Regions from separate parts of the Streptomyces sp. NPDC014764 genome, predicted to be linked through region 1. Evidence: riboswitches for the same ligand, from Rfam matches in the RefSeq annotation. Region 1 holds a riboswitch; each other region holds the start of a gene.
The links. Region 1 has a riboswitch for cobalamin ahead of ACF1AG_RS09510 (ribonucleoside-diphosphate reductase subunit alpha). Riboswitches for the same ligand answer to the same signal wherever they lie in the genome.

Region 1 (10,300 bases):
CGACGAGATCTTCGCGTCCGCGCAGGAGGCGTACAGCGAGACCAACCCGGCCACGGGTGCCCCGCGCGGCGCCCTGGTGCCGGGCGAGGCGGGCCAGTGGACGTACGCCACGCTGGCGCTGGGCTCGGCGCTCGCGCTGTTCATGTACCCGCACTCGATCACCGCGACGCTGTCCTCGCGCAGCCGTGAGGTGATCCGCCGCAACACCACGATCCTGCCGCTGTACTCGCTGATGCTGGGCCTGCTGGCGCTGCTCGGATTCATGGCGATCGCGGCCGGGGTGAAGGTGCAGAACGGCCAGCTGGCCATCCCGCAGCTGTTCGAGAACATGTTCCCGGACTGGTTCGCCGGTGTGGCCTTCGCGGCGATCGGCATCGGCGCGCTGGTGCCGGCGGCGATCATGTCGATCGCGGCGGCGAACCTGTTCACCCGCAACATCTACAAGGACTTCATCAAGCCCGACGCGACGCCCAAGCAGGAGACCGCCGTCTCCAAGGCCGTGTCGCTGCTGGTGAAGGTGGGCGCGCTGGCCTTCGTGCTGACCATGGACAAGACGGTCGCCATCAACTTCCAGCTGCTCGGCGGCATCTGGATCCTGCAGACCTTCCCGGCGCTGGTGGGCGGCCTGTTCACCCGCTGGTTCCACCGCTGGGCGCTGATCGGCGGCTGGGCGGTCGGCATGATCTACGGCACGGTAGCCGCGTACGGGGTGGCGTCGCCGACGCAGAAGCACTTCGGCGGCTCCGCCAAGGAGATCCCGGGCATCGGGGAGATCGGCTACATCGGCCTCACCGCCTTCGTGATCAACGTGCTGGTCACGGTCGTCCTGACCTTCGTCATGCGGGCGGTCAAGGCGCCGGAGGGCGTCGACGAGACCGAGCCGCGGGACTACACGGCGGACGCCGGCGACCCGGGCGTGCAGGTGGAGCTTCCGCCGGCCACGGCGGACAGCAAGCACTGACGACGTTCACGCACAGGACAGCGGGCCGCCGGTGGAAAACCGGCGGCCCGCTGTCGTCCCCGTGCGGCAGACTCCCCCGCATGGACATCGTCATCCGGCCGGCGGCGCCCGGCGAGCACGCGGAGCTCGGTGAGATCACCGCGCAGGCCTATCTCGGCGACGGGCTGCTGGACTTCGGGGAGTCCGACGCCTACCTGGGCGAGCTGCGGGACGTGGGCAGACGGGCGGCGGCCGCCGAGGTCCTGGTCGCCGTGGCGGACGGCACGCTGCTGGGCGGGGTGACGTTCGTGCCGGGCCCCGGGCCCATGGCCGACATCGCGGAGCCCGGCGAGGCGGAGATACGGATGCTGGCCGTCTCCCCCGCCCACCGCGGCCGGGGCGCCGGCGAGGCGCTGGTGCGCGCCTGCGCCGACCGGGCGCGGGCGCTCGGCCGCACGCGGATGGTGCTGTCCACGCAGCGCACGATGCACTCCGCGCACCGGGTGTACGAGCGGCTGGGCTTCACGCGAGCCCCCGGGCGGGACTGGAACCCGCTGCCGGAGCTGGACGACATCATGCTGCTCGTCTACGAACTGACGCTCTGACGGCTGGGCACAGCCCTTCCGTCCGGCCCCACCATAACTCCAACGCGACACAACATATGGGTCCGTCGGCGACACCCGGCACAAGATGTATGCTCATGCTCGCTGTCGTCGCAGGGGAATCCGGTGCGAATCCGGAACTGTCCCGCAACGGTGTACCCATGCCTGCCCACGGGCGCGCACGGGAGTCAGTCCGAGGACCTGCCGACAGTGCGCCCGGCCCTTCCGGTCCGGGTGCCCTGACGTCCGGGCCTCGCGGAATGGGCCGGTGGACGCGACGCCGCGTGCGTTCGTGTGCTGCCCCCTGCGCTCCTCGAGGCCCCTGTGCCGAGCGAGGGAGAGCCACACGTGACCATCGCGCCAGCCGATCCGGCTTCAGCGACCCGCGTGACCGAGGAGAGCGACGGCCCCGGGGCCGCGCTGCTGCGGACCCTGACCCAGCTGACCGCCGACCTGCCCGACGCCGACGCCGGCCGGGTTGCCGCCGCCGCGCTGCGCGGCCGGTCAGCCGCCGCCGACGAGGCGGAGCTGCGGGACCTGGCCACCGAGGCGGCGGCCGGACTGATCTCCGAGGACCCCGCGTACTCCCGGCTCGCCGCCCGGCTGCTCACCCTCGGCATCCGCGCCGAGGCCGCCTCGCAGGGTGTCACCTCGTTCACCGGCTCGGTGGCCGCCGGTCACCGGGAAGGCCTGATCGGCGACCGCACGGCCGCGTTCATCCGGCTCCACGCGGCCCGTCTGGACGCGCTGGTCGACACGGACGCCGACGACCGGTTCGGCTACTTCGGCCTGCGCACCCTGCACAGCCGCTACCTGCTGCGCCACCCGGTCACCCGCAAGGTCGTCGAGACGCCCCAGCACTTCCTGCTGCGGGTCGCCTGCGGGCTCGCCGAGGACGAGAGCGGGCGGGCGCTGGAGGACGTCGCCGCACTGTACGGGCTGATGAGCCGGCTGGACTACCTGCCCTCCTCCCCCACGCTGTTCAACTCCGGCACCCGCCACCCGCAGATGTCGTCCTGCTACCTCCTGGACTCCCCCAAGGACGAGCTGGACTCCCTCTACGAGCGCTACCACCAGGTCGCACGCCTGTCGAAGCACGCCGGCGGCATCGGCCTGTCCTTCTCCCGGGTCCGCGCCCGGGGTTCGCTGATCCGCGGCACCAACGGGCACTCCAACGGCATCGTCCCGTTCCTGAAGACGCTGGACGCCTCGGTCGCCGCCGTGAACCAGGGCGGCCGGCGCAAGGGCGCCGCCGCGGTCTACCTGGAGACCTGGCACGCGGACATCGAGGAGTTCCTCGAGCTGCGCGACAACACCGGTGAGGACGCCCGCCGTACGCACAACCTGAACCTGGCGCACTGGGTGCCGGACGAGTTCATGCGCCGGGTCGCCGACGACGCGCAGTGGTCGCTGTTCTCCCCGGTGGACGTGCCCGAGCTGGTCGACCTGTGGGGCGAGGAGTTCGACGCGGCCTACCGGGCCGCCGAGGCGAAGGGCCTGGCCCGCAGGACGCTTCCGGCACGCGAGCTGTACGGCCGGATGATGCGCGCCCTCGCGCAGACCGGCAACGGCTGGATGACGTTCAAGGACACCGCCAACCGCACCGCCAACCAGACCGCCGAGCCGGGCCACGTCGTCCACTCCTCCAACCTGTGCACGGAGATCCTGGAGGTCACCGACGACGGGGAGACGGCGGTCTGCAACCTCGGCTCGGTCAACCTCGCGGCATTCGCAGGCCCGGACGGCATGGACTGGGAGCGCCTGGACGCGGCGGTCCGCACCGCCGTGACGTTCCTGGACCGGGTGGTCGACATCAACTTCTACCCGACCGAGGAGGCATCCCGCTCCAACAGCCCCTGGCGCCCGGTGGGCTTGGGCGTGATGGGGCTGCAGGACGTGTTCTTCCGGCTGCGGATGCCGTTCGACTCCCCCGGGGCGAAGGCGCTCTCCACCCGGATCGCCGAGCGCATCATGCTCGCCGCGTACGAGACGTCCGCCGGTCTGGCCGAGCGGCACGGCCCGCTGCCCGCCTGGGAGAAGACCCGCACCGCGCGGGGCGTGCTGCACCCCGACCACTACGGCGTCGAGCTCGCCTGGCCGGAGCGCTGGGAGGCGCTGCGGACCCGGATCGCCGCGACGGGCCTGCGCAACGCGCTGCTGCTGGCGATCGCGCCCACCGCGACCATCGCGTCGATCGCGGGCGTGTACGAGTGCATCGAGCCGCAGGTGTCCAACCTGTTCAAACGCGAGACGCTGTCCGGGGAGTTCCTCCAGGTCAACTCGTACCTGGTGGAGGACCTCAAGCGGCTCGGCGTGTGGGACGCGCGCACCCGTGAGGCGCTGCGCGAGGCGAACGGCTCGGTGCAGGACTTCGCCTGGATCCCCGAGGACGTACGGCGGCTGTACCGCACGGCGTGGGAGATCCCGCAGCGCGGCCTGATCGACATGGCCGCCGCCCGGACCCCGTTCCTGGACCAGGCGCAGTCGCTCAACCTGTTCCTGGAGACGCCGACCATCGGGAAGCTCTCCTCGATGTACGCCTACGCCTGGAAGCAAGGGCTGAAGACCACCTACTACCTGCGCTCCCGCCCGGCGACCCGGATCGCCCGCGCGGCCCGCGCCGCCGTCCCCGTCCAGCAGCCGGCCGACCCCGAGGCCGTCGCCTGCTCCCTCGAGAACCCCGAATCCTGCGAGGCCTGCCAGTGACCACCAGCACGACCAAGAACCTGCTCGACCCCGGCTTCGAGCTGACCCTGCGCCCCATGCGCTACCCGGACTTCTACGAGCGCTACCGGGACGCGATCAAGAACACGTGGCACGTCGAGGAGGTGGACCTGCACTCGGACGTCGCCGATCTGGCGAGGCTGACGCCCGAGGAGCAGCATCTGATCGGCCGGCTCGTGGCGTTCTTCGCCACCGGCGACTCGATCGTGGCGAACAACCTGGTGCTGACGCTGTACAAGCACATCAACTCGCCGGAGGCGCGGCTGTACCTGTCGCGGCAGCTGTTCGAGGAGGCCGTGCACGTCCAGTTCTACCTGACGCTGCTGGACACCTACCTGCCCGATCCGGACGACCGGGCGGCGGCCTTCGCGGCCGTGGAGAACATCCCGTCCATCCGGGAGAAGGCCGAGTTCTGCTTCCGGTGGATGGACTCGGTGGAGCAGATCGACCGGCTGGAGTCGCGGGCCGACCGGCGCCGCTTCCTGCTGAACCTGATCTGCTTCGCGGCCTGCATCGAAGGGCTGTTCTTCTACGGCGCGTTCGCCTACGTCTACTGGTTCCGCAGCCGGGGTCTGCTGCACGGGCTGGCGACCGGCACCAACTGGGTGTTCCGCGACGAGACGATGCACATGAGCTTCGCCTTCGACGTGGTGGACACCGTGCGCAAGGAGGAGCCGGAGCTGTTCGACGAGGAGCTGGGGCAGCAGGTCACCGACATGCTGCGCGAGGCCGTGGAGGCGGAGCTGCAGTTCGCCCGTGACCTGTGCGGGGAGGGGCTGCCCGGCATGAACACCGCGTCGATGCGGGAGTACCTGGAGTGTGTCGCCGACCAGCGTCTGGTGCGGCTGGGCTTCGCGCCGGTGTACGGCTCGGAGAACCCGTTCTCCTTCATGGAGCTGCAGGGCGTGCAGGAACTGACCAACTTCTTCGAGCGCCGTCCGTCCGCGTACCAGGTCGCCGTGGAGGGCACGGTCGACCTGGACGAGGACTTCTAGGGCCCGGGCCGGGGCCGTCTCACGCCGCCCGTGCGCGGCTGCGTGAGGCGGCCCGGTGCTCCGGGCGGGACGCGACCCGCGTGTCGGGCGGTTCGGTGACGGGCACCGCCTCCGCCCGCCGGATCTGCCGGTCGATGCGGCGGTCGCGCAGGATGCCGATCACGGCGGGCGCGACCATGAGGACGAACAGGCCGAGAACGGCCACCATCGCGATCAGTGCTTCTGTCTGCGTCGTGTTCATGGACACCACTGTGGCGCCGGACACTCCTGACCGGGAGCGGCAGGACTGCCGTACACCCTCGATTTACTGCCAACGACGAGGCACACTGGGTTCATGCTCCGGAATGTGGCGGCCGTCCTGCTCGACGGCGTGAATCCGTTCGAACTCGGCGTGGTCTGCGAGGTCTTCGGCATCGATCGCAGCGACGACGGGCTGCCGGTGTACGACTTCGCCGTCGCCTCGGCGGAGGGGGCCTCGGTCCGCACCAGCACCGGTTTCACGCTCCAGACCGAGCACAGCCCCGAGCGGCTGGAGACGGCCGACCTGATCACCGTGCCCGCCGGCGCCTCCTACGCCTCCCGGGAGTTCCCGCCCGAGATGCTGGACGCGCTGCGCCGGGCGGTGGACCGGGGCGCGCGGGTGCTGAGCGTGTGCTCCGGGGTGTTCGTGCTGGCCGCCGCCGGGCTGCTGGAGGGGCGGCGGGCGGCTGTGCACTGGAAGCACGCGGAGGAGCTGAGCCGCCGCTATCCGCATCTGACGGTCGAGCCCGACGTGCTCTACGTCGACGAGGACCCGGTGATCACCTCCGCGGGCACCGCCGCGGGCATCGACGCCTGTCTGCACCTGGTGCGCAAGGAGCAGGGCCCGGAGGTGGCCAACCGGATCGCCCGCCGGATGGTCGTGCCCCCGCACCGCGACGGCGGGCAGGCCCAGTACATCGAGCGTCCGCTGCCGGAGCCCGGGGGAGACTCGGTCGCCGGGGTGCTGGTTTGGATGGAGCAGCACCTCGACGAGGAGGTCACCGTCGAGCAGCTCGCCGCCCGCGCCCTCATGTCGCCGCGCACCTTCGCCCGCCGCTTCCAGCAGGAGACCGGCACCACTCCCTACCGCTGGCTCCTGCGTCAGCGGGTGCTGCTGGCCCAGCATCTGCTGGAGCGGACGGACGAGACGGTGGACGCGATCGCGGGCCGCACCGGCTTCGGCAACGCGGCCGCGCTGCGCCACCACTTCGTGCGCGCGGTGGGGACCACCCCGCAGTCCTACCGGCGCGCGTTCAGGGGCCCGGAGGCCGCCTGACCGCGCGCCGCACGGCGGGACGTCAGCGGGGCCGCGCCCGCAGCATCAGCCGGCGGGGCCGCAGCGTGATGCCGATGCGGGGCCGGGGGTCGGAGTCCGACGCGTGCTCGAAGCGGTACGCGTGGGCGACCACGGCGGTGATGAGCGTGAGCTCCGCCATGGAGAAGTGGTCGCTGGGGCACTTGCGGTTGCCCACGCTGAACGGGCTCATCGCGTACTTGGGCACGTCCTTGGACCGCTCCGGGAGCCAGCGGTCCGGGTCGAAGTCCTCGTGCCGCTCGTACGACCGCCGGTCGCGCTGGATCGCGAACGGGCTGTAGATGAGGTCCGCGCCCTTCGGAATGCGGTAACCGCCGAGTTCCGTGTCGGCGACCGCGCGGCGGGTCAATATCCATACGGCCGGATACAGCCGCAGGGTCTCCGTGACGACATTCGCGGTGTACGTCAGCTTCCGCACGTCGTCGAATGCGACACGGCGGTCGCCGACCACGGATTCCACCTCGTCGCGGATCTTGTCGCCGAGTTCCGGGTGTTCGGTGAGAACCAGGAGGAGCGACATGACCGTGGATCCGACGGTTTCCGCGCCGGGGGTCAGGATGGCGATGACCTGATCATGGATCTCCTGTTCCCCGATGGGGTCGCCATTGTCGTCCTTCGCCTCCAGCAAAGCCGTCAGCAAATCGTCCGGTTTTTGACCGCTCGCCCGCCGGTCGGCGACGATCTCGTCGACCAGGACATGCAAATCGGCCAGGGCCCGGTTGAATTCCCGATTGGCCGGAAGCGGAACCTTGTAGAGCGGCCCGAGCGGCACCACCATGCGCTGGTACATCCCCGCGAACAGGGTGGTGAGGTCGGCGCATATGCGATCGGCGCGGGCGTCCATGTAGCTGCCGCGCATCAGACAGCGGGCGGCCACCCGCACGGCCACGCGGAACGACTCGTACGTGATGTCCAGCACCCCGTCCGCGTCCCGCCAGCGCTCCACGAGCGCGTAGGACTCCTCCGCCATGATCGGGCCGTAGGCGGGGATCGCGTCGAGGCGGAACGCCGGCTGGATGGTGCGCCGCTGGCGGCGGTGCAGCGTGCCGTTGGCGGTGGCCACGCCCTCCTTGCCGAGCAGGCTCTCCAGCGACTCCCACAGGGGGCCGGCGATGATGTAGTCCGGGCTGAGCGCCACCGCCCCGGTGAGGGCGGGGGTGGTGACGGCGTAGACGGTCTTGGGACCCAGTTTCAGGCGCACCACGTCGCCGTGGTCGCGCAGCTGGGACAGGAAGGCCAGCGGGTCGCGCACCAGGCGCCAGCCGTGGCCGAGGAGCGGGACGGCGCCGCCCGCCACGGGCGGCTCGGCCGTCGCGGTGGCGTCCTCCGGGCGTACGGACTCGACGGTCATTTCTCACCTTCCGCTGCGTTGTCGACGTACGGGGGCGTGGACCGGTCGTCCCAGCTGTCGACCCGGTACCGGCCGGACTCGTGGTGGAACCAGTAGACGGAACTGAACCAGTTCCGCATGTTGCCGACGCAGGCGCGCACGGCGGCGCTCGTCTCCTTTCCTCCCACCGTCCCGTCGTCGAGCCGGTCGGCGAACCGTAATGCCTCCTGTTCCGCGTCCAGGAATTCGCTGATGCATTCCTCGACACGGCGCCGCACGTCGGCGATCGCCTCTTCGAGGGTCATTCCCTCGTGGGTGACGAGACTGATCCCGAGATTGTGCACCTCGTTTCCGGCGATTTCCTTGGGAAGCGAGCAGAGGTCGTTGTACCAGGCGGCGAATTCCTGACTGAGCAGCGCCGGTTTCCGATAGGCCGGGTTCTTCCGCACCGCGTCCGGGAGTTCGCACCCCGCGCTCGGTTCCAGAAGGTCCGTCCAGATCCAGTGCGCGAACGTGAGCCGGCGCAGCTCGAGGTATTCCTCGACGGTCGGGACGATGCCCTCGGTGCGGTTGTGGAACTCCCGGTCGTACGCCTCGATCACGGCGTGGAAGTGGCGGGCGAACCGCGCGTTCCAGGTGTCCGGAAGGAACGCGTGGAGCCGCCGCACGCTGTCGGCGAGGCCCGCGACCACGGGGTCCTGGTGACCCAGGTGGTCACCGGGGCGGTCGAGGGCGTTGTGCAGCAGGTCCTTCAGCCGCCGCCAGGCGTCGGGCCGGCCGTGCACGATGTCGCGATCGTGACGGTCGTCCCAGACGAAGAACCAGGCGCTGTAGTCCGCTATGGCCTGGAGGACCTCGTCGGGCGCGCCGATGTAGTAGCCCGCCATGAGGTCCGTGTAGCACAGGCCGTCGGCATATTCCTCCACCTTGTCCGGCGTCATGAGCCGCTTTTCGAGCAGCCATGCCCGGGTCTCCCTCTGGAGCTTCGGCCAATACGGGTGGAGTTGCCGGGGAAACGCCGCCTCGATCACCGGAAGAGACAGCGCCGGTGGAACTGCGATGGTGGTCGGTGTCGATGTGGAGCCGTGTGACAAAGCATGCACGAACATTCCCCTCTCAGCCGCCAGTTGAGCGCCCGCCCCCCGAGCCGGGCGTACGCCGTGCGTATCCCCGTACCTCCATTCAGCACCACAACTGACCGTTCTGGGAACGGATTTGCTTCTTTCACTACCTTTGGATGCGCACAGACGAACGGCGCCCGTCCGGGATGTGCCGGATCGGGCGCCGTGCGCGTGATGTGAAGGGAACCGTGCAGGCGGTCAGTCGTTGGCGACCACGGGGTAGCGCGGCTCGTTCTCGGCCATCTGCTTCAGCGCGGCCTTGCGCTCGCGCTTCGACAGACGGTCGATGTACAGGTAGCCGTACAGGTGGTCCGTCTCGTGCTGGAGGCAGCGCGCGAAGTACCCCGTGCCGCGTACCCGGACCGGGTTGCCCTTCTCGTCCTGACCGGTCACCTCGGCGTAGTCGGGCCGGGCCAGCGGCGCGTACGCGGTGGGCACCGACAGGCAGCCCTCGCTGCTGTCGTCCAGCCGGCGCCGCTCGGCGGGCAGTTCGACCAGCTTGGGGTTGCAGATGACGCCGACGTGGCGCACGCCCTCGTCGTCGGGGCAGTCGTAGACGAAGACCTTCAGGTCGACACCGATCTGGTTGGCGGCCAGACCCACGCCCTCGGCGGTGCGCTGGCTGGCGAACATGTCGGCGACGAGCTGCTGGAACTCCTCGCCGAAGTCCGTGACGTCCTTGCACTCCTTGTGCAGCACCGGGTTGCCGACCACGGTGATCGGGCGCGAGGTGCCGCGCTCCCGCCACTCCGCCTCGCGCTTCTCGCAGTCCTCCGTGTCGATGACGTAGCCCTCGTCGTCGACGGGGAGCACGCCCGCGTGCTGCTGATCGGTGTCCTGCTGAGCCATGACCGACGTGTGCCTTCCTGAGATGACCGAGAGTGCTGTGACAAGGGTAAGTGCAGCGCCCCCGTCAGGGGCGCGGGACAGTATCGATATGCGGCTCCGCCGCGTGGGCGCGACCAGCCACAGCCGGCCCGCACCCGACGACGGTGGCTAACAGACCTCTTCGAGATCCCGCCAGTCCCGGGAGTCCGGACTGTCGGCAACCCACCCGTCCAGCAGCCCCCGGACCAAAGACGCGGGCGCGGCGATCCCGCACTCCCTCTCCGGCACCCACAGCTGCCCGTCCGTCCGGTGCCCCAGGGGCCCGGGATGCCCCGGCTCGCTGTGATCGTGAGGGTCGAGATGCTCACCGTCACCCTCGTCCGACGGCATCCGCGACTCCGAGCACATCCGGCACAGCAGCCGC
Region 2 (10,300 bases), on a different contig from region 1:
GAGCCACCAGCGGGTGGTGAGACCGAGCGCGACGAGACAGGCGACGACCAGCCCCCATCCCCACCACGGTGCGCGGTTGAGCCAGGCGACCGAGAAGGCCGCCGCGCTCAGAGGGAGGAAGGGGATCCACCTCCAGGCGGAGCGCCTCGGCCCGCGCGGCTCGCGCGGGCGATCGCCGAGGAGGCGTTGAGCGGCCGGAACCGCCCGCTGTCTTCTTCTCATGTCCACCGCTGCCTCGCGCTCGGGACTCGCGTGGGCCGGGCGCTTAGTTGACGTGTCAAGTTCTGGTCCACTGTAACCCACGCGCGCACACGGCTCCGGCGTCGGCGGCTCGCCCGAGCAGACCGCGAAGAGTCCGGGAACAGCCGGCCTGCACCGCCGCTACGAACGCAAGGCCGAACACTTCCTCGCCTTCGTCGGCATAGCCGCAGCCCTCATCGCCCACCGCCGACTCGCCAAGTGAAACAACGTGTTACTCGGCTGGCCCGGCCTGAGCCATGGGGGTGTCCCCACACCCGCTCGGAGGCTGCCGCCATGGGCGCAGCCGACCCGCCGCGACAGAGTGTGAAGGCATGAAGGCAATACGGAAGACCTCGCGGGCCCGCCTTGCCACCGCCGCTCTCCTCGCCGGCGCCGTCGCGTCCACGGCACTCGCGCCTGGTACTGCGGCCGCCCCCCACCCGGCGTCTGCGGACACCGCGGCCTCCGCGGCCGGCCGGCTCACCTCCCGGCAGCTCCAACGCGAGACGGCCCGCGTCCTTGCAGAGGGTGGGTTCGTCGGCATCACAGTGCGGGTGCGTGACGGCGCCCGCACAGTACACGCCCGAGCGGGCAAGGCCGAGCTGCACACCGGCCGCCCAGTGCCCCGCGGGGCGGAGTTCAGGATCGGCAGCGTCACCAAGACGTTCGTGGCCACCGTGGTGCTGCAACTCGTCGCCGAGGGCCGCCTGTCCCTGGACGACACCGTCGAGCGCTGGCTGCCGGGTGTGGTGAGCGGCAACGGCAACGATGGCAGCCTCATCACCGTCAGGAATCTATTGCAGCACACCAGCGGCATCCACAACTACGGTCCCGAAGAGGACACCGGGAACACCGCAGCTGATTTTGAGCGGACACGATTTGACCACTGGGACGCCGAGCAACTGGTCGCCGGCGCGGTGCGCCACCGGCCGGATTTCCCACCCGCACCGGCCGATGCGCCCAAGCCCGACTGGAACTACTCCAACATCGGCTATGTCCTCGCCGGGATGGTCATCGAGAAGGCCACCGGGCGGCCCTGGGCCGAGGAGGTACGCGACCGCATCGTCCGGCCGCTCGGCCTGACTGGCACCTACGCCCCAGGCGACGACCCGTACCTGAAGCCGCCGCACGCCCACACCTACCACCTGTTCCCCGGCTCGGTCACCTGGACCGACACCACGGCCAGGAACATCTCCCAAGTGGACGCGGCCGCTGCCCTTGTCGGCACCGAACGAGACGTGGACCGCTTCTTCACCGCCCTGCTCGGCGGGCGCCTGCTGCCTCCCGCCCAGCTTGCGGAGATGCGCAGGACCGTGCCCGTCAGCGACAACTTCCAGGTGGGGTTTCCCGGCCTGCGGTACGGCCTGGGACTGATGCAGCAGCCGCTGACCTGCGGCGGCGATACCTGGGGCCATGGAGGGGACCTGGAGGGATTCACGGTGCGCACCGGCTTCTCCGCAGACGGGCGCCGCTCGGTCGTCGTCGTCGCCAACGGCACCGGCAGCGGCGAGCAGCTGCTCGCCGCCGAGCGGGCCGTCCGCGGGCTTGTGGACCGCGCCCTGTGCGCCGGTACCCAGGACATCGCCGGCTCCAGGCCGTCGGCCACCCCCCACAACAGCCGGTAGCGTTCCGGGGGCTTCAGGTGCCGGATGTCGACCTGCTGTCCGGCCGCCCTGCCGCCGGCGCGGGTGGCGATCAGCAGACGGTCCGGATCGGCGATCACCAGCGGACGGCGGATCCTGCGGTAGCGGCCGGCGGACTGGGCATCGGCGATCACCTCGGCGCGGTCGACGTCGCGGTGGTCGGTCAGGCCCCTCGCCACCGAGCCGGGACGCTGCCCCAGCGGGCCGACACGCCCCTCGCAATCGCCCCCGGCCGCCAGAACTGCGAGATCCGGCAGCAGTTCCTGGCCCCGCCGGCAACTCCACGCCGGTCACCGCTGACTGCTCGGAGATCCGCGTGCCGGTGCGGACCATCGTTTCGAGGCGTGCTGTCATCGTTCCTCCTTGCTGCCCGTGTGCGGGACGTCTGCCTCGGCGTCCACCAGGTGCACGCGCGGCGGGACTGGGTCCTCGCCGAACCGCTGCGCTGCCCCTGGCCTCGGTGGCGCGCAGCCGGCCGTGGGGCGCGGATCACGCCGGCTATCGCCGGCGGCAGGGAGGGGTCGGCCCATGAGTCTTCACGGTGGCCGGCAGCTCGCCGACGCAGCTCATGGAGTCCCACGGGCCGATTGTGGGAGCGAGTTTCCAGTGGTCGGGTGAGCGGGCCTCTTGTCCACGCGGCTGAGCGCAGAGCCGCGGTGTCGCGGGAGATCATCGCGTCCACGGCCCCCACTGGCCGGACAGCCTCTTGACTTACCCGACAAAATCATCAGGTACGTCAGCATCCAGTCAGCATCTGGCCGGGGCAGTCTGGCATTCGTACTCCCGGTCGGCGGCTTCACGGCAGCTTGCTTCGCGCATGTCGCACGGGTGAGAAGCCCGCTCGCCACGGCGCACGATGTTGTGGAGGGTCGTTGTCATCTGTCTCGCGGACGCGTACTTGCTCAGCCACCTGCACAGCTTCCCTGTTGTGCACTGCTGGTGAGTGTCATTCCGCCGGCGTGCCGATCCGAAGCCGGTTGCCGTCAGGGTCGTGCAGCTCAATCTCACGCGCCCACGGAGCGTCCTTCGCCTGCACCCCGAACTCGGAGGCAATGGCCTCGACATCACGAACGCGGAGGTAGACGAGCGTGTCGGGACTGGCATCGCCCTTGTGCTCCGACAAGAACAACCGCACCCCGCCCCGGGCGACCTCGACGAACGCGGGAAGCCCCGGTTCGTAGCGGTGTTCCCACTGCTTGGCGAAGCCCAGCCGCTCGTACCAGGCGACCGCCGCAGCGGCGTCCTCGACGCGAAGAATGGGAATGACGCCCTCGTCCATGGCGTCATCGTCGCAGATCGTCCAGGGTGTTCGTCGCCCGATGCGGCACCAGGTCGCGCGGACGCACGCGGTAGTCGGGGGCCTTCAGTTGCGTGGCTCTTCGGGGAGGAACGTCACCTGCGGGGCGCCCGTGCGCGGATGGGTGGATACTTCCGCCGCCACTCCGTAGACCTCGGCCAGGAGCCCGGGGGTGAGGATCTCGGCGGGTGGGCCGGAGGCGGTGACCTCGCCGTGGTGCAGGACGTAGAGGCGGTCGCAGTAGTAGGCGGCCAGGTTCAGGTCGTGCAGGGCGAGCAGCACGGTCGCGGGCAGACGGCGCAGGGTGTCGAGCACGGACAGCTGGTGCCGGACGTCGAGGTGGTTGGTGGGTTCGTCGAGGACGAGGAGGGTGGGCTGCTGGGCGAGGGCGCGCGCGATGAGGACGCGCTGGCGCTCGCCGCCGGAGAGCCGGTCGAAGGGGCGGCCGGCCAGGTGGACGGCGTCGACCGCGAGGAGCGCGGAGTCGATGAGGCCGGCGTCCTCGGGGGTGTCGCCGGCGAGGAGCCGTTTGTGCGGGGTGCGGCCCATGGCGACGACCTCGCGGACGGCGAGGTCGAAGTCGGCGGCCGAGTCCTGGACCACCGCCGCCACGGTGCGGGCCAGTTGCCGCACCGGAAGCGACCAGGCGTCGCCTCCGTCGACCCGGACCTGACCGGTGTCGGGGCGCAGGACGCGGTAGACGGTGCGCAGGAGGCTGGACTTGCCGCTGCCGTTGGGGCCGACGAGCCCGATGGTCTCGCCCGGGCGGGCGGTCAGGGAGACGTCGCGGACCAGGTGGCGGGCTCCGGCGGTGAGCGTGACGCCGTCGACGCTCAGTTCGGTCGCGGTCATGCCACTCCTCGGTCGGTGCCGCGTCGGGCGTCCCGGCGCATCAGCCACAGGAAGAACGGTCCGCCGCACAGGGCCGTGAGCACGCCGACGGGTATTTCCATCGGTGCGGCGATGGTCCGTGCGGCGATGTCGGACCAGATGAGGAAGACCGCTCCGCCGAGTGCCGCCGTCGGCAGGACCCGGCGGTGGTCGCCGCCGACGAACAGGCGCACGATGTGGGGCATCATCAGGCCGACGAAGCCGATCGGTCCGGCCGCTGCGACCAGCACACCCGTGACGAGGGAGAGCAGGACGAACAGGCGGGCGCGGAACCGGGCCACGTCCAGCCCCATCGTGGTGGCCGCCTCCTCGCCGGCCAGCAGCAGGTTCAGGTTGCGGGCCTGGATCATGAGGACGCCGATGCCGAGCAGGAGGGCCGTGCTCGGCAGCCACAGCGAGCCCCAGTTGACGCCGCCGAGACCGCCGAGGGTCCAGGCGAGGACCGCGCGGGCCTCGTTGCCCCGGGCGGTGGTGAGCAGCAGCAGATCGAGGACTGCGGTGAGTACCGCCGCGATCGCTACTCCGGACAGCACCAGCCGTGCCGAGGTGATGCGTCCGCCGGTGCGGGCGGTGGCGTACACGAGCAGGAGCGCGCCCAGGGCGCCCACGAAGGCGGCCATCGACAGGGAGAGGGGCCCGAAGAAGGTGACCCCGAACACGATCACGGAGACCGCGCCGAGCGACGCCCCCGAAGAGACGCCGAGCAGGTACGGCTCGGCGAGCGGGTTGCGCACCAGTGCCTGCAGAGCCGTACCGATGACCGCCAGGCCGGCGCCGGTGACCGCACCGAGCAGCACCCGCGGCGCCCGCACGTCCACCACGATGGTCTCCCGGGCCCGCGACCAGTCCGGCTGCTGCCAGTCGGCGCCCAGCGCGTGCGTCACGATGCCCCACACCTGGCCGGGCGGCACCCGGACGGAGCCGATCGCGAGGCCCGCCGTGGCGGAGACGACGAGCAACGCCGTGAGTGCCAGCAGTGTGACGGCCAGCCGTGTACGGCCTGTCTCCGGCCTGGTGGTCTTCCGCCGAGGCGCCGCCTCTTCGGCGGGCGTGCCCGTGGCGGCCTGGGTCACCGGAAGCTCTCGGGGTGCAGTCCGCGGGCCAGGTCCTCGACCGCGTAGGCCGAGCGGATGCCGACCAGGGTGGCGGTCAGCGGCAGGACGACGAACCGCTTGTTCCTGATGGCGGGTACGTCGGCGAGCGCGGGCTGGGAGAGCAGGTACTCCTTCTTCTCCTTCACGCTTCCGGCGCCCGCGTAGTCGTAGATCGCGATGACTTCCGGTTTGCGTTCGACGACCTGCTCCCAGGAGACGTCGCCGAAGACGTCGTCGAGGTCGGCGAAGACGTTCTCGCCGCCGGCCAGCCGGATAAGCTCGGTGCCCAGGCTCTTGCCGCCCGCGGTGAAGGCGCTCTTGTCGCCGCTGTCGTAGACGAAGACGGACAGCTCGGGCTCGCTCTGGACCTTGTCGGCGGCCTTGGCGACGCGGACCTCGAGGTCGGTGACCAGGTCGTCGGCCCGGTCCGGGACGCCGAAGATCGTGCCGATGGTGCGGATCTCGTCGTAGGTGTCCTTCATCGTCACCCGCTTCCCGCCGCAGTACTCGCGGTTGAGGTAGGTGTCGATGCCCGCGTCGGCGAACGCCTTGCGGGAGCGGCCCTCCTTCTCGTCGAAGGCGCTGCCGTAGCCGCCGTAGACGAGGTCGGGTTCGGCGTCCAGGACCTTCTCGAAGGACGGTTCCCTCTCCGCCAGTTCCGGTACGGACTCGTAGTCCCTCTCCAGCTCGGGCAGGACGGCGGAGTCGGGGAAGGCCGTGCCGACCATGCGGTCCTTCAGGCCGAGGGCGAGCATGAGTTCCGCCGGGTGCTGGTGGATGGTGACCACCCGAGACGGAGGCTTGTCGTACGTCGTCTTCACGCCGCAGTTGTCGACGGTGACCGGGAAGCCCTCGGACGCGGCTGCGGTGGCCTTCGCGTCCCCGCCGCCCTCGTCGGACGCACCGCAGCCGGTGGTCAGCAGCATGGACGACAGTGCCATGGCAGCGGCCGTGGCACGACGGAACCCGCGCGTGCGGGCAGGGGTGAACAGCTGGGACACGTGAAGCCTCCTGGAGTCCGCGCTCCTCGGATCGGGCCCGCGACGGACCAGTGTCCTGACTCCCGGATCGACGTTCCCTCCGCCTTCCCGCGCGGTGCGCAGTGGCATGTCGGAGGGGCGCTCCCCGGTCACAGTGGCGGGACCGTGCCGGATTCGCACCGGCTTCCTGTCTCCCGTCGCGGCGATGACCAGGTGATCCTACGGTCCTCCGAGCCGACGGCAAAGGGCGTGCGGACCCGGCCGCACGCCCTTTGCCTCCCTCACGCTTCGCAGACCGCCCGAGGGACGAGCCGCTCGGCACTCTCGTCGTAGGGGCGCCCGTCGAACCCGCCGAAGACCTCCACGCGGCCGAAACCCGTCTCCTCGGCCATCCGCGGCAGCTCCACCGCGCTGTACGCGAACCACGTCAAGGTGGCCCGCGTCACTCGCTCGCCCCGGACCAGCGACCAGCACCCACTCGCTGCGCAGGCGCGCCCACTCGTCCAGCACGGTGTCGGTCTGCACCATCAGGTCGTCGCCCCGCCGCACCACCTTGGGCGGGGTGACCCTGCGGGCCAGGAGCTCCTTCCCGGTGAGGTCGAGGACGAGCTTGCCGCCGGGAGCCAGGCAGGTGTACATGGTGCGCAACACGCGCGCGTTGTCGGCGGGGTCCTCGAAGTACCCGAAGGAGGTGAACATGTCGAGGACGACGTCGAAGCCACCCGGTGCCTCGTACTCGCGGGCGTCGGCCCGCACGTACGTCACCTCCGCACCGGCGTCGGCCGACCGCTTGCGTGCCCGGTCCAGCATGGCCGGGCTCAGGTCCACTCCGGTCACGCGGTGACCGCGACGGGCGAGCGGCACGGTGAACACCCCGGGTCCGCATCCGGCCTGTCCGCAGAGGTTGTACAACTGCCCACCCAGCACGCCGCTCGCGCAGGCGCGCGGCCAGCGGCTGCTGGCCGAAGACCACGGCGTCGGAGCGAGGGCTGCGGCGCAGTGCCTCAAGCGGTGTCCGGTCGGCAGATGCTGTCGCCACTGACTACCTGCCCGAGGGCCAGGGCGAGGTGCCCTGGCATCAGATCGTCGACACCCGTCTGAACGACGCGCTGGTGGCGTGGGTGAACGTCTCGACCGGCAACCTGATGCTGGCGGCCACGGACTTCGACATCGCGGGCGTCGGCCAGAGACTCCAGTTGACCCGCACCTACAACTCCCTGGAACCCCCGTGGGGGAAGGTGTCGCAGCCGTGGTGGCAGGCGTATGAGTGCTACCTCCAGGTGAAGGACGGTGAGGTGGGCGTCTTCGACGCCACCGGCGAGCTGCTGCACTCCACGGCCAACGCCGACGGCACGTACACGACGCCGGCCGGTTACTCGAAGGACCTGAGGAAGAACGCGGACGGGATCTACACCCTGACCGACCGCAGGTCCGGCTCGAAGGACACGTACAGCGAGCACGGCACCCTCACGAGGGTGACGGACAGGAACGACGGCACGATCACCGTCGACCAGCACGACGAGGGCGCCGAGCACAAGGGCTTCAAGCTCACCGAGACCCGCTCGGGCCGTTGGATCGACCTGGTCAAGACCTACCCGAACCAGTGGCAGGCCAAGGACCACACAGGCCGCACCGCCGTCCTCGACCTCGACGGGGCCGGGAACCTGGCCAAGGTGACGGACACGGCCGGCAAGGCCACCGCCTACGAGTACGACTCCTCCGTCGGGTGACGAAGGTGACCACCCCCGAGGGCACGGTCACCCTGTTCACCTACGACGGCCACAACCGCGTCACCTCCATGCAGCGCGCCACCGAGTCGACGTCGAGCGGCCACACGGGCCCGACCTGGCGCTACGACTACACGGCCGCCACATCGGCGGATGCGGCGACGACCACGGTCACCGATCCGGACGGCGACGCCACGAAGTACATTCACGATGCGGACGGCGAAGTCACCAAGGTCACCGACCCGCTCGGCCACTCCCGCCACGCCACGTACAAGAACCACCTCACCCAGACCGCCATCGACGCCATGGGCACCGGCGCGGACGGCACGGGCGGGAACACGACCACGTACGGATGGGACGGCCGCAACAACGCCCTCTCCCAGAAGCTGCCGCTGGGCGCGACGGCGTCCGTGTCGGCGTACCAGACGGTCGCGGGGACCGACCTGCCCAACGACTTCACCACCGCGGACGGCCGCAAGGACTTTTTTGAGTACCGGCCTGTTTCTTGCGCCTCTCATATGGATCGCCGCTGCGGTTCCGTGGGTGATCCTGCACAGCACCCTCGGAAGACGTCACCGCAGGGCAGCCCTGACTGCAGGGCTCATCTTCACGCTGTGGTTCACCTGGTTCCTTGTCACCTGGCTCGGCATGCCGGACTCCTACACCGCCCCGTTGTGCCCGGGCAACGTCCCGCCCTGGTGGCCGAGCTTCATCCCGGCATGACTACGGCGTAGCCCGTGAACGACCTCGGCACCGGCGACCTACTCAACAGCGCCCCCGGACCAGCCGCAGCACACCAGCAAGATCGTGTTACGAGTTCTCGGCATCTTCGAGTGCGAGGAGTGTCGGTGTACAGTGAACAACGCCCTTGACCTGCACAAAGCAGGCAGGGAGCCACGACTTCCAGGAGTCCAACGTGCTGCGCACCATGTTCAAGTCCAAGATCCACCGTGCCACCGTCACCCAGGCCGACCTGCACTACGTGGGATCCGTGACGATCGACGCGGACCTGCTCGACGCCGCCGATCTGCTGCCCGGTGAGCTCGTGCACATCGTCGACATCACCAACGGCGCCCGGCTCGAGACGTACGTCATCGAGGGGGAGCGCGGATCCGGTGTGGTCGGCATCAACGGGGCCGCCGCCCACCTCGTGCACCCCGGCGACCTGGTGATCATCATCAGCTACGCCCAGGTGACCGACGCCGAGGCGCGGGCACTCGAACCGCGCGTCGTCCATGTGGACGCCGGCAACCGTATCGTCGCCCTCGGCGCCGACCCCTCCGAGCCGGTACCCGGGTCGGACCAGGAGCGCAGCCCGCAGGCGGTGGCCACGGCCACGGTCTGAGTGGTGCCGGGGCGACGACCGAGGAGCAGGGGAGTGACGGGTATGGACGGGATCGAGATCCGCGACGACCGGGACGCCGGGCGCCTCGAGGCGGTCGAGGGCGGTGAGGTCGTCGGACGGATCGAGTACTTCGTTCTCGACGAGCCGGCCTCCGCTCTGGTGCCGGTGCACACCGTCGTCGAGCCCGCCCACGAGGGCAAGGGAATCGCCGGGTCGCTCGCCCGTGAGCTGTACGTCCTCGCCGCTCGTGAGGGTGTCGTGGTCGCGCCGCTGTGTCCCTACGTCGTCCGGTGGGCCTCACGGCATCCGGAGGAGGCTCCCGCTGCCGATCCGGAGCTGCTGCGCGCGGCCAAGGCGTGGCTTGCCGCGCATCCCGAGCGGTTCTGAGAGGTACGTCCGAACGGCCCCGTGCGTCCTCTCGTCACGCGCCCGGGTGACCCGGGTGACTGTGCGCGGGGGCGCCGGGTAGGCGGGGAGTAGTCCGGAGCACACGTCACGTCGAACGGACGGTCGGAGGACACGCGTCATGACGAACCCGTACCCGGATCCTGTGCCGCCGGGGCCTACGCCTGGTCCCGCTCCGGGGCCGGATCCCGCACAGCCGCCGACCCCTGAGCCGGGTCCTGCACCTGAGCCAGGGCCTGCGCCGCCCCAGCCGCCGCCTGGACCTGGGCCTCAGCCGCCCGGGCCCAATCCGCCGGGGCCTCACCCGCCCGGGCCCAATCCGCCGCAGCCGGAGCCGCCGCCTGAACCGTCGCCGTCCCCGATTCCGCCGGGGCCGGAACCGGTGCCGAGTCCGGAGCCTGGGCCTCCGCTCACCTGAGTTTCCGCAAGAGCGGGTGCGTCGGGGTTGCTCGCGCAGTTCCCCGCGCCCCTTGGGGGCGGGGCCCGCTTGCGCTGGTGCGGGTGTGTGGGGGTTGCTCGCGCAGTTCCCCGCGCCCCTTCGGGGCACGAGCTGCTTCCGCCCGTGTCGGTGTGTGGAACTGCGCGAGCAGCCCCCACCGGCCCACGCGGGCGGGGTTGCCGGGCCTCGCCGCAACGCGATCAGGGGCGCGGGGAACTGCGCGGCCGGCCCTCGCCTGC
Region 3 (10,300 bases), on a different contig from region 1:
TCAGCAGGGCCGGGGTCAGGCCCGGCACCGAGGACGCCGTGAGCCAGACGCGGCACATCCATTCCAGCTGGGCCGTGCGGTCGTACGCCTGGTCGAGGCCGGCGCCGTAGGTCAGGGTGCCGTGGTTGCGCATCAGGCAGCCGGTGCGGCCGTCGAGGGCACGCAGGGTGTTCTCGGCCAGTTCCGGCGTGCCGTAGGCGGCGTACGCGGCCACACGCACAGGGCCGCCGAGGGCCGCGGTCATGTAGTGGATCGCCGGGAGCTCGTCGACGAGCGTGGAGACGGCGGTGGCGTGCACGGCGTGCGTGTGGACGACGGCGCGCGCGGCGGTCGCGCGGTAGACGGCCAGGTGGAGGGGCAGTTCACTGGTCGGGACCAGCGTGCCGAGCACCTGCCGGCCTTCGAGGTCCACCGCCGTCACGTCGGCCGGGGTGAGCCGGTCGTACGGGACGCCCGAGGGGGTCGCCAGAACGGTGTCGCCGACCCGTAGGGAGACGTTGCCCGAGGTGCCGACGACCAGGCCGTCGGCGACGGTCCGGCGGGCCGTCGCGACCAGCTCCCCCCAGGCGTCCGCCACCTCCCCGCCCGGCCCCGCGGAGCCCTCACCGCGCGTGCCCGGAACACCACTCACAGCGCCCTCCGCTTCCTGCCCTGTCCCGTCCCGTTCGGCCATGTGGAGATCCTGCCAGGAGCCCAGGCCGCCTGGGCTGGACGGCGGAGCGCGCACCCCCTCTTACGGTCACCGCGATGCCCGTTCCAGTTCATCTTCCGTTCACCCTGGTTACCTACGTTCGACCAGCCAATGACCTCGAACGATTGCCTGGGTAAATGGAAAGCTTCTCGCTGATCCTCGCGATTGTGGTGGTAACCGCACTCGCGTTCGATTTCACGAACGGTTTCCACGACACCGCGAACGCGATGGCAACGACCATTTCGACCGGTGCACTGAGGCCCAAGGTCGCGGTGGCCATGTCCGCCGTGCTGAACCTTGTCGGCGCATTCCTCTCGGTGGAGGTCGCCAACACGATCTCCAAGGGCCTCGTCGACGAGGCCGGCATCCGTCCCGAGGTCATCTTCGCCGCGTTGGTCGGCGCGATCCTCTGGAATCTCCTCACCTGGCTGGTCGGCCTGCCGTCCAGCTCGTCGCACGCCCTCATGGGCGGTCTGATCGGCGCCACGGTCGCCTCCGCCGGCTTCGGCGCGGTCCACGGCGACGTGCTGGTCACCAAGGTCCTGATCCCCGCGATCGCCGCCCCGCTGGTGGCGGGCGTCGCCGCGATGCTCGCGACCCGGCTCACCTACCGCATGGGCCGCAACGCCGACGCCAAGTCCTCCGAGAAGGGCTACCGCGCCGGGCAGATCGCCTCGGCCGGCCTGGTCTCCCTGGCCCACGGCACCAACGACGCCCAGAAGACGATGGGCATCATCACCCTCGCCCTGGTCGCCGGCGGCGCCGTCGCCCCCGACTCCGACCCGCCGATGTGGGTCATCCTCTCCGCGGGCATCGCCATCGCCCTCGGCACCTACCTGGGCGGCTGGCGCATCATCCGCACCATGGGCAAGGGCCTGACCGACCTCCAGCCGCAGCAGGGCTTCGCGGCCCAGACCAGCGCCGCGACGGTCATCCTGGCCTCCTCGCACCTGGGCTTCTCCCTCTCCACCACGCACTCCGTGTCCGGTGCCGTCATGGGTGCCGGCCTCGGCCGCAAGGGCGGCGTGGTCCGCTGGTCCACGGCCACCCGGATGTTCGTCGCCTGGGGCCTGACCCTGCCGGCCGCCGCCCTGGTCGCGGCGATCGCCGAGTGGGTGTGCGGCTTCGGGGACTGGGGCACCGCCGTCGTTGCCGTCTTCCTGATCACCTCCAGCGCGGCCATCTGGAAGATCTCCCGGCGCGAGATCGTCGACCACACCAACGTCAACGACCACGACACCCCCGCCGAGGAGCCCGCCGGTGTGGTCACCCAGGCCATCGCCGCTGTGACCCCGCCGCCCGCCGGCCCCTCCGAGGACCTCTCGGCCACCATCCCGGCCCCGGCCGCCGCCGACCCGCAGGCCCCGTCGGCCACCTCGACCGTCTGACCGCGTCCGGCACGCAGAAGGAAGCAGCATGAAGATCGACTGGGCGGCCCTCGGCTCCGTGTTCGGCGTGAGCCTCGTGGTCACCGTGGCCCTGGTGGCCCTGTTCACCCTCGGCATCTCCGGTATGTCCCGCCGCGAGCGGGCCACCGCCGAGGGCCGGTCCACGGCCCTCGCGGTCACCGGCGCCTACGCCTGCTTCGCCGCGTGCGCGGCGGCCGTGGGCTACGGCATCTACCTGATCATGGCCTGACGACAAGGCCGCACGCGTGAGCGGGCGGGACGGGAGCAGCGGCTCCCGTCCCGCCCGCTGCCGTGTCCGCGCGTCCGTGCGCCGTGTCCGGCGTGTCCATGCGCCGTTCCCGCCGTTCACCCACGTGAGCCCCTCTGTGGGCCTCGGCACACTTCAGCCCCGCAGGTCAAAGGCAAGTTGACGGCCCTTCCAAGGGCATGGTGGACTGCCTCCGCCAATACGGCGGCAGGAGAGGAAGCCGGTGCGAATCCGGCGCGGTCCCGCCACTGTCACCGGGGTGAGCCCCGGGAGCCAGGAACTCTCGCCGCCGGTCTCGTCGAACCAGGGCGTGGACACCCTGAGTGAGGACATATCGCCATGCGCGGCAGCCTGTCGAGGTCGATCAGCGACACCCCACCCCCCTTCGGGGCCGTGACCTCCGGATCCGTCACCGGCTGAACCCATGGGTGCCGATCGCGTGTTCGCGTACGGCGCCGCCGCCGGCCTCCTCGGCGACCTGCTGCTCGGCGATCCCCGCCGTGGGCATCCGGTCGCCGCTTTCGGGCGGGCCGCGGCTGCCGTGGAGCGGGTGCTGTGGCGGGACGACCGGGGCCGCGGGGCCGTGCACACCGCCGTGTGCGTCGGCGGCGCCGTCACGGTCGCAGGCCTGGCAGCCCGCGCCGCACGCCGTGGTCCTGCCGCTTCCGTCGCCCTGACCGGCGTCGCCACCTGGGCCGTCGTCGGCGGTACCTCGCTGGCCCGGGAGGCCCGGACCATCGGGCGGGCGCTCGAAGCCGGGGACGTCGAGGCCGCGAGGGAGCGGCTGCCGCACCTGTGCGGCCGTGACCCGCAGGCCCTGGACGCCGACGGGATCGCCCGTGCCGTGGTGGAGTCCGTCGCCGAGAACACCTCCGACGCCGTGGTGGGCGCCCTCGTGTGGGGCGCGGTCGCCGGGGTGCCGGGCCTGGTGGGCTTCCGGGCCGTCAACACCCTGGACGCGATGGTGGGTCACAAGTCGCCCCGGTACCGCCGTTACGGCTGGGCGTCCGCCCGTCTCGACGACGTCGCCGGCTGGCCGGGCGCGCGCCTGACGGCCGTCCTCGCCGCGCTGAGCGGGCCGGACCCGCGCGGGGCGGTACGGGCCTGGCGCGCGGACGCGGGCAAACACCCCAGCCCCAACGCCGGTCCCGTCGAGGCGTCCTTCGCGGGCGCGCTCGGCGTGCGGCTCGGCGGGACGCTCTCCTACGGCGGGCGGGTCGAGCACCGGCCCGTCCTCAACGGCGGCGGACGCCCCGTCGCCGTCGCCGACATCGACCGGGCGGTGCGCCTGTCGCGGCGGGTGGGCTGGCTGGCGCTGGCGGCCGGGGTGGCCGCGCGGCGCCTACGGAAGGGACGTGCGAAGTGAGCGGTGGCGGACTGCTGGTCGCCGGGACCACCTCGGACGCCGGCAAGAGCGTGGTCACCGCCGGGATCTGCCGGTGGCTGGTACGCCAGGGGGTGAAGGTCGCGCCGTTCAAGGCGCAGAACATGTCGCTGAACTCGTTCGTCACCCGCGAGGGCGCCGAGATCGGGCGCGCCCAGGCGATGCAGGCGCAGGCGTGCCGGGTGGAGCCGACGGCGCTGATGAACCCGGTGCTGCTGAAGCCGGGCGGCGACCGGTCCAGCCAGGTGGTGCTGATGGGCCGCCCGGTCGGCGAGATGAGCGCCCGCGGCTACCACGGCGGCCGCCAGGAGAGCCTCCTCGGCACGGTCCTCGACTGTCTGGAGCGGCTGCGGAGCGAGTACGACGCGGTGATCTGCGAGGGCGCCGGAAGCCCCGCGGAGATCAACCTGCGCCGTACCGACATCGTCAACATGGGGATCGCGCGGGGCGCGCGGCTGCCCGTGCTGGTCGTCGGGGACATCGACCGGGGCGGCGTCTTCGCGTCCTTCTTCGGCACGGTCGCCCTCCTCTCCCCGGAGGACCAGGAGCTGGTCGCCGGGTTCCTGGTGAACAAGTTCCGCGGGGACGTCTCCCTGCTGGAGCCGGGCCTGGAGATGCTGCACGGCCTGACCGGGCGGCGCTCGTACGGCGTGCTGCCGTTCCGGCACGGCCTCGGCATCGACGAGGAGGACGGGCTCCGCGTGTCGCTCCGGGGCGCCGTACGGGAGTCCGCGGTGGCCGCGCCGGCCGGCGAGGAGGTGCTGCGGGTCGCGGTGTGCGCGGTGCCGCTGATGTCCAACTTCACCGACGTGGACGCGCTGGCGGCCGAACCGGGCGTCGTGGTGCGGTTCGTGGACCGGCCGGACGAACTCGCCGACGCGGACCTCGTCGTCGTGCCCGGCACCCGCGGCACCGTGAAGGCACTGCGCTGGCTGCGGGAGCGCGGGCTGGCGGACGCGCTGGTGCGGCGGGCCGCCGAGGGCCGGCCGCTGCTGGGCATCTGCGGCGGCTTCCAGCTGCTCGGCGAGCACATCGAGGACGACGTGGAGAGCCGCGCGGGCCATGTGGACGGGCTCGGCGTGCTGCCCGTACGGGTGCGGTTCGCCCGCGGGAAGACCCTGGCCCGCCCTGTCGGCGAGGCCCTCGGGGAGCGCGTCGAGGGCTACGAGATCCATCACGGGGTCGCCGACGTGCTCGGCGGTGAGGCCTTCCTGGACGGGTGCCGCGTGGACGCGGCCTGGGGCACGCACTGGCACGGTGCGCTGGAGTCGGACGGGTTCCGGCGGGCGTTTCTGCGCGCGGTCGCCGACCGCGCGGGACGCCGTTTCGTGCCGGCCCCCGACACCTCTTTCGCCGCGCTGCGCGAGGAGCAGCTCGACCGGCTCGGCGACCTGATCGAACAGCACGCGGACACCGACGCGCTGTGGCGGCTCATCGAGTCCGGCGCGCCACGAGGACTGCCATTCATTCCACCGGGAGCGCCCGCATGAGCACTGTGTTGTTGTTGTCGACCGCCGACACGGACCTGCTGGCGGCCCGGGCCTCCGGCGCCGGCTACCGCATCGGCAACCCCACCCGCGTCGACGTCACGGAGGAACTGCCCGCGCTGCTCGACGGCGCCGACCTGGCGTTGGTGCGGCTGCTGGGCGGCAAGCGCGCCTGGGAGGACGGACTGGCCGCGCTGAAGGCGTCCGGCGTCCCCACGGTGCTGCTCGGCGGGGAGAGCGTGCCCGACGCGGAGCTGATGGCCGAGTCGAGCGTCCCGGCGGGCGTGGTGGCCGAGGCGCTGCGCTATCTCGTCGAGGGCGGCCCGGACAACCTCGCCGAACTGGCGCGGTTCCTGTCGGACACCGTGCTGCTGACCGGCGAGGGGTTCGAACAGCCGCGCAGGATGCCGGAGTTCGGCGTGCACGGCGAGCGTCCCGCCGTACCGGGCCGTCCGACGGTCGGCGTGCTCTTCTACCGCGCGCACGAACTCAGCGGCAACACCGCCTTCGTGGGCACCCTGTGCGACGCGATCGAGGCACGTGGCGCCAACGCCCTGCCCGTGTACTGCGGTTCACTGCGCGGCGCCGACCCGGCGCTGTACGAGCTGCTGGGCCGGGCGGACGCGCTGGTCGCCACCGTGCTCGCGGCCGGCGGCAGCCACGCCTCGCAGGCGTCGGCGGGCGGCGACGAGGAGGCCTGGGACGTCGGCGCGCTCGCCGAGCTGGACGTGCCGGTGCTGCAAGGGCTGTGCCTCACGACCTCGCGGGCCGCCTGGGAGGAGTCCGACGCGGCCCTCTCCCCCATGGACGCGGCCATGCAGGTCGCCATCCCCGAGTTCGACGGCCGGCTGATCACCGTCCCGTTCTCCTTCAAGGAACAGGGCCCGGACGACGTCCCGGTGTACGTCGCCGACCCCGAGCGGGCCGCGCGGGTCGCCGGGATCGCCGTACGGCACGCGGCGCTGCGGCACAAGCCGAACGCGGAGAAGAAGCTGGCGCTGGTCTTCACCGCCTACCCGACGAAGCACTCGCGCGTCGGCAACGCGGTCGGGCTGGACACCCCCGCCTCGGCGGTGCGCGTGCTGGACGCGCTGCGGGACGCCGGGTACGCCGTCGAGGGGCACCCGTCCGAGGGCGACGAGCTGATCCACCGGCTGATCGCTGCCGGCGGGCACGACGTGGAGTGGCTGACGGAGGAGCAGCTGGCCGCCGCGCCCGCGCGGGTGCCGCTGGCCGACTACCGGGCCTGGTTCGCCACGCTGGACCGGGAGTTGAGGGAGGCGATGACCGAGGCGTGGGGTGAGCCGCCGGGCTCGCTGTACGTCGACGGGGACGACATCGTGCTGGCGTCCCTCCAGTTCGGGAACGTGGTGGTGATGATCCAGCCGCCGCGCGGCTTCGGGGAGAACCCCATCGCGATCTACCACGACCCGGACATGCCGCCGTCGCACCACTACCTGGCCGCCTACCGCTGGCTGGAGAACAGTTTCGGCGCCGACGCGATCGTCCACATGGGCAAGCACGGCACGATGGAGTGGCTGCCCGGCAAGGGCCTCGGGCTGAGCGCCGGGTGCGCGCCGGACGCGGTGCTGGGCGACCTGCCGCTGGTGTACCCGTTCATCGTGAACGACCCCGGCGAGGGCACACAGGCCAAGCGGCGCGGGCACGCCACGGTCGTCGACCACCTGGTGCCGCCGATGGCCCGCGCCGACACCTACGGTGACCTGGCCAAGCTGGAGCAGCTGCTCGACGAGTACGCGCTGGTCAGCGACCTGGACCCGGCGAAGGCGCCGGCCGTGCGGGCGCAGATCTGGACGCTGGTGAAGGCCGCCGAGCTGCACCACGACCTGCACGTCGACGACCAGCCGGACGACGACGCGTTCGACGAGTTCGTCATGCACATCGACGGCTACCTGTGCGAGATCAAGGACGTGCAGATCCGCGACGGTCTGCACATCCTCGGCGGCGGGCCGGTCGGCGAGCCCCGGGTGAACCTGGTGCTGGCGGTGCTGCGCGCCTCGCAGGTGTGGGGCGGGCGGGCCAACGCCCTGCCCGGTCTGCGGGCCTGCCTCGCCGCACACTTCGGGCTGGTGGAGAAGGAGCTGCTGGCCGAGCCCGGCGCGCCGGTGAAGGCGCCGGTCGAGCTGACGGACCTGGTGGACGGCCCGTCCCGCACGGCCGCCGACGCGATCGACCTCCTCGAGCAGCTGTGCCGGCGGCTCGCCGAGGGCATGGAGGAGCGGGACTGGGCGGCCGACACCGTGCCGGGGCTGGTGCGGAACGTGCTGGGCACGGAACTCGCGGACGCGGTGGCCGTGCTGCGGTTCGCGTGCGAGGAGGTCGTGCCCCGGCTGGAGCGGACGACGGACGAGATCGGGCACATCCTGCGCGCCCTGGACGGCGGGTACGTCCCGGCGGGCCCGTCGGGATCGCCGACGCGCGGGCTGGTCAACGTGCTGCCGACCGGCCGGAACTTCTACTCGGTCGACCCCAAGGCCATTCCCTCGCGCCTGAGTTGGGAGGTCGGGCAGTCGCTGGCGGACTCGCTGGTGCGACGGTACCTGGAGGACACGGGCGCGTACCCGAAGTCCGTCGGCCTGACGGTGTGGGGCACGTCCGCGATGCGCACGCAGGGCGACGACATCGCGGAGGTCCTGGCGCTGCTCGGGTGCCGTCCGGTGTGGGACGACGCGTCGCGGCGCGTGACCGGCTTCGAGATCGTGCCCCTGGAGGAGCTGGGCCGGCCCCGTATCGACGTCACCGTCCGCATCTCGGGCTTCTTCCGGGACGCGTTCCCGCACGTGGTGGGACTGATCGACGACGCGGTACGGGCGGTGGCCGAGCTGGAGGAACCCGCCGACTCCAACTACGTGCGGGCGCACGTCGAGGAGGACGCCGCCGAGCACGGTGACCGGCGGCGGGCCACCGCACGCGTCTTCGGCTCCAAGCCGGGGGCGTACGGGGCGGGGCTGCTGCCGCTGATCGACGCGCGGAACTGGCGCTCCGACGCGGACCTCGCCGAGGTGTACGCGGTCTGGGGCGGCTACGCGTACGGGCGCGGGCTCGACGGGCGCGCGGCGCGCGGCGACATGGAGACGGCGTTCCGGCGGATCGCGGTGGCGGCGAAGAACGTCGACACGCGTGAGCACGACCTCGTCGACGCGGACGACTACTTCCAGTACCACGGCGGCATGGTCGCGATGGTGCGGCACCTGACGGGCGCGAGCCCGGAGGCGTACGTCGGCGACTCGGCGACCCCGGACCAGGTGAAGACGCGCACGCTCGGCGAGGAGACGCACCGGGTGTTCCGGGCGCGGGTGGTGAATCCGCGCTGGATGGCCGCCATGCGCCGGCACGGCTACAAGGGCGCCTTCGAGATGGCGGCCACCGTGGACTACCTGTTCGGGTACGACGCCACGGCCGGGGTCGTGGACGACTGGATGTACGAGAAGCTCAGCGCCGAGTACGTGTTCTCGCCGGAGAACCGCGACTTCATGAAGAAGTCCAACCCCTGGGCGCTGCGCGGCATCACGGAACGGCTGCTGGAGGCGGCGGACCGCGGACTGTGGGCCGAGCCGGACGCCGGCACCTTGGAGCGGCTGCGCGCCACCTACCTGGAACTCGAGGGCGACCTCGAAGGCGACTCGGAGGGCGACGACCAGTGACCATCCCCTTTCCTTTCACGGCCGTGGTGGGCCAGGACGACCTGCGGCTCGCGCTGCTGCTGAACGCGGTGTCGCCGTCCGTCGGCGGTGTGCTGGTGCGGGGCGAGAAGGGCACCGCGAAGAGCACCGCCGTGCGTGCGCTGACCTCGCTGCTGCCGGAAGTGGCGGTGGTGCCGGGGTGCCGGTTCTCGTGCGACCCGGCCTCGCCCGACCCGGGATGCCCGGACGGACCGCACGCGGGCGGGGGCGGCGGTGCGTCCCGTCCGGCGCGGATGGTGGAGCTGCCGGTCGGCGCCTCCGAGGACCGGCTGGTCGGCGCGCTCGACATCGAACGGGCGCTGGCGGAGGGCGTGAAGGCGTTCGAACCCGGCCTGCTGGCCGCCGCGCACCGGGGCATTCTGTACGTGGACGAGGTGAACCTCCTCCACGACCACCTGGTCGACCTGCTGCTGGACGCGGCGGCGATGGGCGCCTCGTACGTGGAGCGCGAGGGCGTGTCCGTGCGGCACGCGGCGCGGTTCCTGCTCGTCGGGACGATGAACCCGGAGGAGGGCGAGCTGCGGCCGCAGTTGCTCGACAGGTTCGGGCTGACCGTCGAGGTCTCCGCCTCCCGGGAGCCGGACCAGCGGGTCGAGGTCGTCCGGCGGCGGCTCGCGTACGACGACGATCCCGCCGGGTTCGCCGCACGGTGGGCCGACGAGGAGGCCGCGGTGCGGCAGCGGATCGTCGCGGCGCGGGAGTCGCTGCCGTCGGTGCGGCTCGGGGACGGTGCGCTGCGGCAGATCGCGGCGACGTGCGCCGCGTTCGAGGTGGACGGCATGCGGGCCGACATCGTGATGGCGCGCACGGCGACCGCGCTGGCGGCGTGGGCCGGGCGGACGGACGTGCTGGCGGAGGACGTGCGGCAGGCCGCGCTGCTGGCGCTCCCCCACCGTCGGCGGCGCAACCCGTTCGACGCGCCGGGGCTGGACGAGGACAAGCTCGACGAGACGCTGGAGGAGTCCTCCGGGGACGACGACCCCGACCCGGACGGGGACGGCGGTGGTCCCGGCGGGGGCGGTGGACAGCCGGAGCCGGACGAGGGGCCGGCAGGCGACGGCGCCGACGCCGCCCGGCCCGGAGAGGGTGAGGGTGAGCCCGCGCCCGGCGGGGCCGGGGAGCAGTCCCCCGTGCGGGCGGCGGAGCCCTTCCGCACCAAGGCGCTGAGCGTGCCCGGGATCGGCGAGGGCGTCGCCGGGCGGCGGTCGCGGGCGCGCACCGAACACGGGCGGACGACCGGTGCACGCAGGCCGGAGGGTGCGCTGACCAAGCTGCATCTCGCCGCGACCGTGCGGGCCGCCGCTCCCCACCAGCGGGCGCGGGGGCGGTCGGGGCGCGGTCTCGTCGTGCGCCGGGACGATCTGCGGCAGGCGACCAG

Region 2: another riboswitch for cobalamin. It lies ahead of ACF1AG_RS17790 (ABC transporter substrate-binding protein); the one in region 1 lies ahead of ACF1AG_RS09510 (ribonucleoside-diphosphate reductase subunit alpha).
Region 3: another riboswitch for cobalamin. It lies ahead of ACF1AG_RS25785 (cobalamin biosynthesis protein); the one in region 1 lies ahead of ACF1AG_RS09510 (ribonucleoside-diphosphate reductase subunit alpha).

The regions. Positions count from the first base shown of each region.
Region 1 covers NZ_JBIBXY010000003.1:161,206-171,505, forward strand. Annotated here, with positions in the region: gene mctP (monocarboxylate uptake permease MctP) at 1-961, shown strand, start outside; gene ACF1AG_RS09505 (GNAT family N-acetyltransferase) at 1,042-1,545, shown strand; cobalamin riboswitch at 1,595-1,766, shown strand; gene ACF1AG_RS09510 (ribonucleoside-diphosphate reductase subunit alpha) at 1,891-4,248, shown strand; gene ACF1AG_RS09515 (ribonucleotide-diphosphate reductase subunit beta) at 4,305-5,261, shown strand; gene ACF1AG_RS09520 (hypothetical protein) at 5,281-5,502, opposite strand; gene ACF1AG_RS09525 (helix-turn-helix domain-containing protein) at 5,596-6,558, shown strand; gene ACF1AG_RS09530 (cytochrome P450) at 6,581-7,948, opposite strand; gene cyc1 (epi-isozizaene synthase) at 7,945-9,030, opposite strand; gene def (peptide deformylase) at 9,247-9,897, opposite strand; gene ACF1AG_RS09545 (hypothetical protein) at 10,045-10,300, opposite strand, start outside.
Region 2 covers NZ_JBIBXY010000006.1:289,889-300,188, reverse strand. Annotated here, with positions in the region: gene ACF1AG_RS17820 (carboxylesterase family protein) at 1-222, opposite strand, end outside; partial or broken gene ACF1AG_RS17815 (IS5/IS1182 family transposase) at 359-463, shown strand; gene ACF1AG_RS17810 (serine hydrolase domain-containing protein) at 573-1,865, shown strand; gene ACF1AG_RS17805 (glyoxalase superfamily protein) at 2,830-3,162, opposite strand; gene ACF1AG_RS17800 (ABC transporter ATP-binding protein) at 3,247-4,032, opposite strand; gene ACF1AG_RS17795 (FecCD family ABC transporter permease) at 4,029-5,144, opposite strand; gene ACF1AG_RS17790 (ABC transporter substrate-binding protein) at 5,141-6,106, opposite strand; cobalamin riboswitch at 6,215-6,336, opposite strand; gene ACF1AG_RS17785 (class I SAM-dependent methyltransferase) at 6,365-6,982, opposite strand; partial or broken gene ACF1AG_RS17780 (DUF6531 domain-containing protein) at 7,135-8,366, shown strand; gene panD (aspartate 1-decarboxylase) at 8,789-9,217, shown strand; gene ACF1AG_RS17770 (GNAT family N-acetyltransferase) at 9,260-9,604, shown strand.
Region 3 covers NZ_JBIBXY010000013.1:56,509-66,808, forward strand. Annotated here, with positions in the region: gene ACF1AG_RS25770 (class II aldolase/adducin family protein) at 1-673, opposite strand, end outside; gene ACF1AG_RS25775 (anion permease) at 829-2,079, shown strand; gene ACF1AG_RS25780 (hypothetical protein) at 2,108-2,329, shown strand; cobalamin riboswitch at 2,514-2,653, shown strand; gene ACF1AG_RS25785 (cobalamin biosynthesis protein) at 2,772-3,713, shown strand; gene ACF1AG_RS25790 (cobyric acid synthase) at 3,710-5,221, shown strand; gene cobN (cobaltochelatase subunit CobN) at 5,218-8,883, shown strand; gene ACF1AG_RS25800 (putative cobaltochelatase) at 8,880-10,300, shown strand, end outside.